DNA from 4 places in the Streptomyces chartreusis genome. Region 2 is predicted to be linked to each of the others. Evidence: riboswitches for the same ligand, from Rfam matches in the RefSeq annotation. Region 2 holds a riboswitch; each other region holds the start of a gene.
What was found. Region 2 has a riboswitch for cyclic di-AMP ahead of CP983_RS38085 (C40 family peptidase). Riboswitches for the same ligand answer to the same signal wherever they lie in the genome.
Positions count from the first base shown of each region.

Region 1 (2,189 bases), 5.9 Mb from region 2:
GCGCAGATCGTCGCTGTTCCCGCGCCTGGCCCGCTCCTGCCCCAGCCTGACCAGGCCGCGCAGGACCTTCAGATGGGCCTCGGTGCGCCGCTGGGCGGCCCGGGAGGCGCCCAGGGGTTCCAGCAGGCCGCGCATCTCCAGCAGGTCGGCGGCCTCCTGCTCGGTCGGTTCGGCGACGCACGCGCCCGCGTGGCGCCGGGTCACCACGAAGCCCTCCGCCTCCAGGGTGCGCAGGGCCTCGCGCACGGGGACACGGGAGACGCCGTAGCGGCGGGCGAGCAGTTCCTCGGTGAGCCGGCTGCCGCGCTCGTAGACACCGGCGACGATGTCGTCCCGGATCGCCGTGCACACCGAGTGCGCCGGAATACGCATGACCGACCTCCGCCTTAATCCCCGTGAAACGTCGACGAATGACGTGTTCTCGAGGACTCTATTGCAATCGGCCGGAATTTCCGACGGCGAGCCGGAATCCATGGATATTTTTTGGTCAGCGTAACGTCCGGAAACAACGAAAGCCCCGGCTCGGGGAGCCGGGGCTTCGAGGGTGCGCGGCGGTGGCGTCAGACGTTCACGCCGTGCCCGCGCAGATAGGCGACGGGGTCGATGTCGGAGCCGTACTCCGGCGTCGTGCGGGCCTCGAAGTGCAGGTGCGGCCCGGTGACGTTGCCGGTGGCGCCGGACAGGCCTATCTGCTGGCCGGGGGTGACGGTCTGGCCGACCGAGACGCCGATGGACGACAGGTGGCCGTACTGCGTGTACGTGCCGTCGTTCATCTTGATCACGATGTTGTTGCCGTACGCCCCGCCCCAGCCGGCCTCGACGACGGTGCCGGAGCCGACCGCGTGGACGGAGGTGCCGCTGGCGGCGTGGAAGTCGACGCCGGTGTGGCTGCCGGAGGACCAGACGGCGCCGCCGGACTTGTAGCCGGTGGAGACGTACGAGCCGGCGATCGGGGAGACGTACGACAGCAGGCGCTTGCGCTCGGCCTCGCGGGCGGCGCGTTCCTTGGCCTCACGCTCCGCCTTCGCCTTCGCGGCCGCCTTCTCGCGGGCGGCCTCCTGAGCGGCCTTCTTCGCGGCGGCGGCCTCCGCGGCGGCCCGCTCCTGGGCGATGGCCTGGGCGTCGATCTGGGCCGCGATGGAGTTCTCGACGGAGATGACGGGTATGAGGCCGGTCTGCTCCGCGGCGGGCTCGGCGGCGAGCGCGGGGGCGGCCAGAGTGCCGACGACTCCGGTGGCGGTGAGCGCGGCGACTCCGGCCGCGCGGGCGGTGGTGCGCTCGAACCGGCCGGGCCTACGGTGCTTCCCGGTGGGGCGGTTCTTCCCCGTGGCGCAGGTGAACGCCATGAAGTGGCTGGTCCTTTCCTTCCCTCTCGCCTACCGGGTTAGCTGACGGGTTCGGAGCAGGAAGGTCTCCTACGGGCCCCCTCGCGACTCGCGCGGGCGTCCGATTCACCCCAGGGACTACGGGTGGGTCCCCGGCTCCCCAGGCTCGCGCCTTACGGGGACTCGGCGATGGCTGTCCGGTGCCGCGGGCGCGGCGCACTGCCTGACGGACAGCCCGGAAGACGCTAAACGCGGCGTCTTTCAATCCCCAAACGGATCGCGGCTTTTGTAGCGCATCCCACAGACCAGACAGGCAACCTCTCCCTCAATTCGGGCATAAGGGGGCCCTGGTGACTCAAGGGTCACCAGGGCCTCTGCACGCGCGTGGCGCCGGACGGCGCGAGCCCGTCCTCTACTCGGCCGCCACGACCTTGACTTCGCCGATGCCGAGGGCCTCGACGGGCTCCCGGATCTCGGCCGCGTCGCCGACGAGGATCGTCACCAGACGGTCCACCGGGAAGGCACTCACGGCCGCCGCGGTGGCCTCGACCGTGCCGGTCGCGGCCAGCTGCTGGTACAGCGTCGCCTGGTAGTCGTCGGGCAGGTGCTGCTCGACCTGGTCGGCCAGCGTGTTCGCCACGGACGCCGCGGTCTCGTACTTCAGCGGCGCCACCCCGACGAGGTTCTGCACGGCGAAGTCCCGCTCGGCGTCGGTGAGCCCCTCGGCCGCGACACCCCGCAGGACCTTCCAGAGGTCGTCCAGGGCCGGACCGGTGTTCGGGGTGTCGACGGAGCCGCTGATGGCGAGCATCGCCGCGCCCGTGCCCTCCGGGGCGGAGCGCAGGACCTGACCGAAGGCCCGCA
Region 1 covers NZ_CP023689.1:2,733,485-2,735,673, forward strand. Annotated here, with positions in the region: gene CP983_RS11365 (GntR family transcriptional regulator) at 1-372, opposite strand, end outside; gene CP983_RS11370 (M23 family metallopeptidase) at 561-1,346, opposite strand; cyclic di-AMP (ydaO/yuaA leader) riboswitch at 1,359-1,524, opposite strand; gene CP983_RS11375 (M16 family metallopeptidase) at 1,738-2,189, opposite strand, start outside.
Region 1: it holds a riboswitch for cyclic di-AMP, as region 2 does, so the genes downstream of both, CP983_RS11370 (M23 family metallopeptidase) here and CP983_RS38085 (C40 family peptidase) in region 2, are expected to answer to the same signal.

Region 2 (2,189 bases):
CACCGTGGGCACGATCTTCGGCGACTACGCGGACGTCCTGAAGATGGACGACGGGGTTCTCTCGGAGCGGTACTTCAACACCACCAGCACGGTGGAGAACAACCCGTACCACTACGCCAAGACGCTCGCGGAGCGCGCCGCCCGGGACGCGGAGTCGGCCCAGGCCCGCTGGCGCCTGGTGTCGGTCAACCCCGGCCTGATCCTGGGCCCTTCCCTGACACCGGCTTCCGAGTCGGGCAGCCTGTTCCTGCTCCAGGAGCTGTTCCAGGGCTACTTCTTCTACGGCGCCCCGGACTTCAGCTTCACCACGGCGGACGTGCGTGACGTGGCCGACGCGCACATCGCGGCCGCCGAGAACCCGGACGCCGAGGGCCGCTACATCGTCGCCGCCGAGACCATGACGTCGTTCCACGAGATGTCCCGCATCCTGCGGACCCGCCACCCCCGCGACGTCCGGCTGCCGCGCACCGCGCTCCCGCACTGGCCGGTACGGATCCTCGGCCCCGCCTTCGGCCTGACGCAGGATTACATCCGAAAACACCTCGGCATCCGGTTCCGCGTCGACAACAGCCGCAGCGTGAACGAACTGGGCATCACCTACCGCCCGATCGAGCAGACGGTGCTGGATCACTACGAAGCGTGGCGGCGCCGACGCACCGCGAAGTGAACCGGGCCGCCGCTCCCTCATAAGCGTCGCAGGTCACAAATACGTATCGGACATTTAACGCCTCAACCTTCACGGGAGGCGCACAAGTTGGCTAGGTTACGGATCAGGCCGCACGACGACCTCCGGCGAACCCCGCCGGGACGCGCGGCCTCCGCCGAGTCCGGTGCGCTCAAAGAGGTTCACCGGAGCCGGGGACCCAACCGAACTTGGGGTGAATCGGCCGACTGCCCTTCGGGGCACAGGCCGTAGGGCACACCTTCCGGACCGACCGCCCGAACCCGTCAGCTAACTCGGTAGGCGGAGTACGGAAGGAGTACGTCGCCCATGGCGCCGGAAGGCACCGCGCGGCCGGGGGCTCTCAGCCTGCCCGGCATGCGCAACTCCGCACTCGCGTCGGCGGCCCTCACCTCGGTGGCGCTGCTCGGCCAGACGGCGGGCGCCGCTCCCTCGTCCTCGGACGAGGCACCCAGCCGTGAGGAAGTCAGCCGCCGGATCACCTCCCTGTACGACCGGGCCGAGTCCGACTCGGGAACCTTCAACGCCACCCGCGCCGCGTCGACCGGGCCGCGCAAGCGGGGCCCCGGGCCGGGGAACGGCGGGATCCGGGCGAGCGAGGGCAATCGCAGCGACCCCGCGCTCGACAACGTCAGCCGGCAGTGGTTCGACATGGCGCGCGCAAGGCTCGGTCCGACCGTGCCGGCCGCCCTGCCCCGCGACCGGACGCCGGACCGTCCCGTCGAACGCAGGCTCGCGCGTGCGATGCAGGACCTCTCCCCGGCACGTGAGTCGACAGGTCGAGCACCGCTGGCCCTGCCGGCCGCGCCGGCCAGGGAGTTGACGTCCGGTCGCGGCACCGGGGCGGCTCCGCTCGCCGAGCTGACCGCCGGTCCCGTCGCCGCTCTGCCGGCCGTGCCCTCGACTCCGGCGGATCTCCAGGCCACCCAGGTCATGCCGGCCGCCCTCGCCCTGCCGGCGGGGACCGGCTCGGCCTCCGCAGCCGTCCCGGGCGTCGACTCCGCGGCCGATCCGCAGACGCGGGACTCGCTGCGGACGACCAAGGAGCAGAACCGGCGCAAGCTCGACCGGGCCCGCGAGCTGCTGTCCGGGTACACCACGGGACAGAGCGCGGCCCCGGCGGCGATCGCGGCGCTGCCCTCCGACACGTGGGGCAACACGCAGGCCCAGCCCTCCGCGGACGACCGCTGGCAGGCCCTGCAAGCGCAGTCGGCCGCCGACCTCACCACCGTCCCGCCCGGCGCCACGGCCCAGCCGGCGACCGCACTGGCAGCCCAGACGACCGACCCCCTGACGACCACCATCACGGACCCCTATCTCGGCACCCTGACCACGGCCGCGACACCGGCCACCGTCACGGACCCGTACCTCGGCACCGTCACCACGGCCGCGCCGCAGACCGCTGGCCCGGACACCATCAGGGACCCGTATCTCGGCACCCTCACGGTCACGCCACCGCCCGCTCCGGCGGACGTCACGGCGACGACCGCCACCACCCCCCTCACAT
Region 2 covers NZ_CP023689.1:8,592,312-8,594,500, reverse strand. Annotated here, with positions in the region: gene CP983_RS38090 (NAD-dependent epimerase/dehydratase family protein) at 1-667, shown strand, start outside; cyclic di-AMP (ydaO/yuaA leader) riboswitch at 810-983, shown strand; gene CP983_RS38085 (C40 family peptidase) at 992-2,189, shown strand, end outside.

Region 3 (2,189 bases), 190 kb from region 2:
GCCCGGGGCCGACTTCACCGTCGTCGTACGCAACGCCCTCGTCTCCCGCCGGGCCGGCATCGCCTGTGCGCTCGGGATCGGCGCGGGGCTGCTGGTGCACGTGACGATGGCGGTCGTCGGCGTGGCGGCGGTCCTGGCCGCCGTACCGGCGCTGTTCCGCGCGCTCCAGCTGGTCGGCGGCGTCTATGTGCTGTACCTGGGCGTGCAGACCCTGCGGCAGCGGCCCACCGAAGTCGTTGACACGCGCGAGGAGTCCACCGCGCGGCCACTGCGACAGGGCTTCGTGACCAACGCCCTCAACCCGAAGGCGTCCCTCACGTTCCTCAGCGTGCTGCCGCAGTTCGTGCCCGCGGGCGCTCCGGCCCTGCCCCGGACACTGCTGCTGGCCATGATCGTGCTGGCCATCGCCCTGGTGTGGTTCCAGGTGGTCGCCCTGCTGGTGGACCGGCTCGGCAGATGGCTGCGCCGGCCGCGCGCCGCACGTGCGGTCACGGTCGCCACCGGCGCCGCACTGACGGCCTTCGGCGCGGCCCTGCTCGCGGGGCCGCTGCTCGCCCTGTGAGGCCCCGAGGGCGGTGACGGCGCGTCAGGGTGCCGCCACCGCCCCCGGGCAGGTCACTTGACCCGGCCGTACCAGACGCTCCTGGTCCAGATCTTCTGAAGCTTGACCACGTCCCCGGTCTTCGGGGAGTGCCAGATCTTTCCCTTCCCGGCGTAGATGCCGACGTGGTAGACGTACGACCCCGAGTGGAAGAACACCAGGTCCCCGGCCTTGCGGTTCTTGGCCGAGATGTGGCGGGTCTTGTTGTACTGCTGGGCAGCCGTGCGGGGCAGCTTCTTGCCCGCCTTCTTGAACGAATACAGCGTGAGCCCCGAGCAGTCGAACCGGTTCGGGCCCGTGGCGCCCCACCGGTACGGGGAGCCCTTCTTGGAGGCCGCGACCTGAAGTGCCTTCGACGCCGGCGTGGCTGCCTCGGCCTCGGACGTGAAGCCGGGTGCCACTATCGAGCCGCCCACTGCGGCGATGGTGAGAGCCGAAGCCGTACCGGCCCGGACCATGAGCGACGGGACACGATTGAGCGCAGTCATGCGCAACCCTTCGTCAGCCGCCTGAGAAGGATGACCTGTCGGATTCGGGCTGGCGAAGTTGCCCGGCCGCGTTGCCGCGGCTTCACCCCAAGGGTTGCTCGGATCGAACGAACGTCCGCTCCGGCGACCCGTCTTGCTCGGGTCCTCCACTCCTGCCGATCCACTCCTGTCGACCGGTCATCCGGGCGGCGGCAGGACTCGGCGTCCGCCCGGACCGCCCCGCCGCTGTGGCGGGGGCTTGTCGTCAGACAGGGATCTTGACGCACGGATGAGCGAAATACCCAACGGAATCGGGGGTTTGTGGTGTTACTCACCACTCACCCGTTCGGGTGGGTGACCCCCCGTTCGGGTGAGTGTCCAGGCACCCGAGGAGTCCCGGACCAGGGGCGGAGCGCGTGATTCCGTCTGCCGGTCATGCCTGTTGCGCAACCCTGACGGCCGCACGGAAGGAGGGCCGACTACGCCGAAAGGGGGTACGCCGTTCGGTCCGTTTCAACTCCGTTCCGGACGCCTCGGCAGTGGGCCGGGGCGCCCGGAATCCGGCTGTAGGGGTCGTCAACTGTCGGAGCGCGGGGGCACCGTGACGCGAGCCGTGCGGCGCTCGCCGTCCAGCACGCGCAACGCACGCGCCAGCGTGGGAGCGTGCAGCTCCGTCTCACCGCGCTGGTGCATCAGCGCCAGCGCGTCCCGCAGCTCGGTCGCCCTGCTCACGAGCGCCTGGGCGGCCCGCAGCCCGCGATAGGTGTCGCCGTGGTGCGCAGGGTTGATCCGGCCGAGCAGGTCCACGACGTCCAGATAACGGTCGATCAACTCGCCCTCCGCCCGCGTCAACGCGGGCAGCGGCGGCAATTCGGGTGGCAGCACCGGCCGGTCACCGCCCCGTGGGCGGAGCGAGCGTCTCCTTGCGGCTGGGGATGATCCGGTCCACCAGTCCGTACTCCAGCGCCTCTTGGGCGGTGAGGATCTTGTCCCGTTCGATGTCCTCGGCCACCTGCTCGCGGGTGCGTCCGGTGTGCCGGGCGAGCATCTCCTCCAGCCGGGCCCGCACCCGCGTCAGCTCGGCGGCCTGGATCGCCAGATCGCTGGCCTGCCCCTCGACC
Region 3 covers NZ_CP023689.1:8,400,579-8,402,767, forward strand. Annotated here, with positions in the region: gene CP983_RS37225 (LysE family translocator) at 1-562, shown strand, start outside; gene CP983_RS37230 (C40 family peptidase) at 616-1,089, opposite strand; cyclic di-AMP (ydaO/yuaA leader) riboswitch at 1,093-1,225, opposite strand; gene CP983_RS37235 (hypothetical protein) at 1,645-1,953, opposite strand; gene CP983_RS37240 (ATP-dependent Clp protease proteolytic subunit) at 1,961-2,189, opposite strand, start outside.
Region 3: it holds a riboswitch for cyclic di-AMP, as region 2 does, so the genes downstream of both, CP983_RS37230 (C40 family peptidase) here and CP983_RS38085 (C40 family peptidase) in region 2, are expected to answer to the same signal.

Region 4 (2,189 bases), 4.6 Mb from region 2:
GTCGGGTGTTCGGGTGGGGTGCCTGCGGCGGCCCGTCGCGCCGGGTGGGGGCTTGCGTAGCGCCTGCGGTTGTGTGGTGGGGCGGGGACGTGCCGGGGGGTGTCCGTCCTCGGTCGGGCGGTTGGCCTGACTTAGGAGGGTGCTGTTTCTTGACGCCCGCCGCTGCGGGCGGACACCCCCCGGCACGTCCCCTCACCGCCGTGGGCGACTGCGGGTACCGCGTGCGTGCCGGGGAAGCGTCCGTTCCTGTCAGGCCGGGCGGACCACGCTGTGGATCGACGACTCTCCGTCGTAGTAGATCGACTCCTCGCGGACGTACGCGCCGGGCTTGGGGGCGTGGATCATCATGCCGTTGCCGATGTAGATGCCCACGTGGGTGACGTCGTCGTAGAAGAAGACCAGGTCGCCGGGCTGGGCGCTGGAGAGGGGGACCGTGGTGCCGGCGTTGACCTGGTCGTAGGTGACGCGGGGGATGTCGACGCCGGCGGCCTTCCAGGCGGCCTGGGTGAGGCCGGAGCAGTCGTAGGAGTCGGGGCCGGTGGCGCCCCAGACGTACGGCTTGCCGATCTGGGAGCGGGCAAAGGCCAGGGTCTTCTCGGCCTTGGTGGCGTACGAGGAGTCCGACGAGTTCGAGGAGTCCGAGGTGCCCGAGTCGGCGGGCGGCTGGGTGCTCTCCTGCTGCTGGGCGGCGGCTGCCGCCTCCTGGCGTTGGCGCTCGGCCGCCGCCTGCTGGCGGGCCAGCTCCGCGGCCTTGCGGGCGGCCTCCTCCTGCTTGCGCTTCTCGATCGCGGCGAGGCGGGCCTTCTCCTCGGCCGTCAGCTTCGAGAGGAGCTCGCGCGCGTCGGAGAGCTTCTGCTGGACGGTGGCCTTGGCCGACTTGAGGTCGTTCTGCGAGTCGGTGAGCGTCTCGAGGCTCTGGGTGGCCTCCCGGCGCTTCTCCATCGTCTCGGACTGCTGGGTGAAGTAGTCGTCGACCGACTCCTTCTGACGGCCGGTCATACGGTCCATCAGCTGGGTCTGGTCGAAGTAGTCCTGCGGGTTGTCCGCCAGGAGGAAGGTCGCCGTGTCGGGGGCCGCGGCGCCGGTGCGGTACTGGGCGGCTGCGTTGCGGCCGAGTTCCTCGCGGGCTTCGTTGAGCTTCTGGGTGCGCTTGGCGACGTCGTCGAGGAGGGTGTCGACGCGCTTGCGCTGCTTCGTGGTCTTGTCCTTGGCCGAGTTGTACTTCTCGGTTGCCGACTCCGCTTGGCGGTAGAGGTCGTCGACCTTCTTCTCGACCTCTTCGAGGCTGGGCTTGTCGTCCGTCGACGGGCTGGCGTTGGCCGTCTGGGACAGCAGGGCCACGGACGTGAGGGCTGCCGTGGCGAGGGCAGGGGTGCGTATGCCTGCTACGCGCGTACCGGCGGGACGCGACTTGCGGTGCGACGCCAAGGGAGGCGACTCCTTCCATATTCCGCCTACCGAGTTAGCTGTCGGGTTCGGGCGGGTGGTTCGGAAGGGTTGCCCTACGGCCGGTCCCCGCGAGGGAAGTCGGGCCGATTCACCCCAAGTTCGGTGGGTCCCCGGCTCCGGTCGCCGTGAGGCGTGCCGGACTCGGCGGAGGCCGTGCGGCCCGGCGTCGTTCGCCGGTGGGGGTCGTACGGCCTGCCCGGCACGGTAGCCAACTCGTGTGGCCCCTGTGAAGGTTGATGTTCGATATGCCCGATACATTTTCGTGACCTTGGTCCCAAACGTAGCGGGCGGTGATTGGTTCGGGGGTGCGTGCGGGGTTTTGGGGGTGGGGGGTGTGTGTGGGTTGATTTGGGCGTGTTGGTGGTTGTCTGGGGTGGTCGGTTGCGGGTTGTGGTGGGGTCGTTGCTGGGGGTGAGGGAGGAAGTGGGGGCTGATTGTCGGGGGTTCGAGGGCGGGGATGTCTCGAGGGTGGGGGCGGGCTGTCAGTGGGGCGGCCTAGACTCGGAGAGCGATGAGCAGCCTCTTTGACGACAGCTTCCTGGCGGACCTCCAGGCCCCTCGGGCCCACGGGGAAGAGCACCCGCCGCCGCCCGAGGACGACCACGCTCCGGAACCGGTTCCGGACGATCTGTTCGGTGGGAAGTTCGACGTGCCACCGGACCGGGACGGCCACTACCGCGACGGCGCCCCGCGGCCGGTCATCGACGCCGCGGCGCTGCTGGAGGGGCTGAACGACAACC
Region 4 covers NZ_CP023689.1:3,994,451-3,996,639, reverse strand. Annotated here, with positions in the region: gene CP983_RS16880 (C40 family peptidase) at 250-1,428, opposite strand; cyclic di-AMP (ydaO/yuaA leader) riboswitch at 1,437-1,606, opposite strand; gene pcrA (DNA helicase PcrA) at 1,961-2,189, shown strand, end outside.
Region 4: it holds a riboswitch for cyclic di-AMP, as region 2 does, so the genes downstream of both, CP983_RS16880 (C40 family peptidase) here and CP983_RS38085 (C40 family peptidase) in region 2, are expected to answer to the same signal.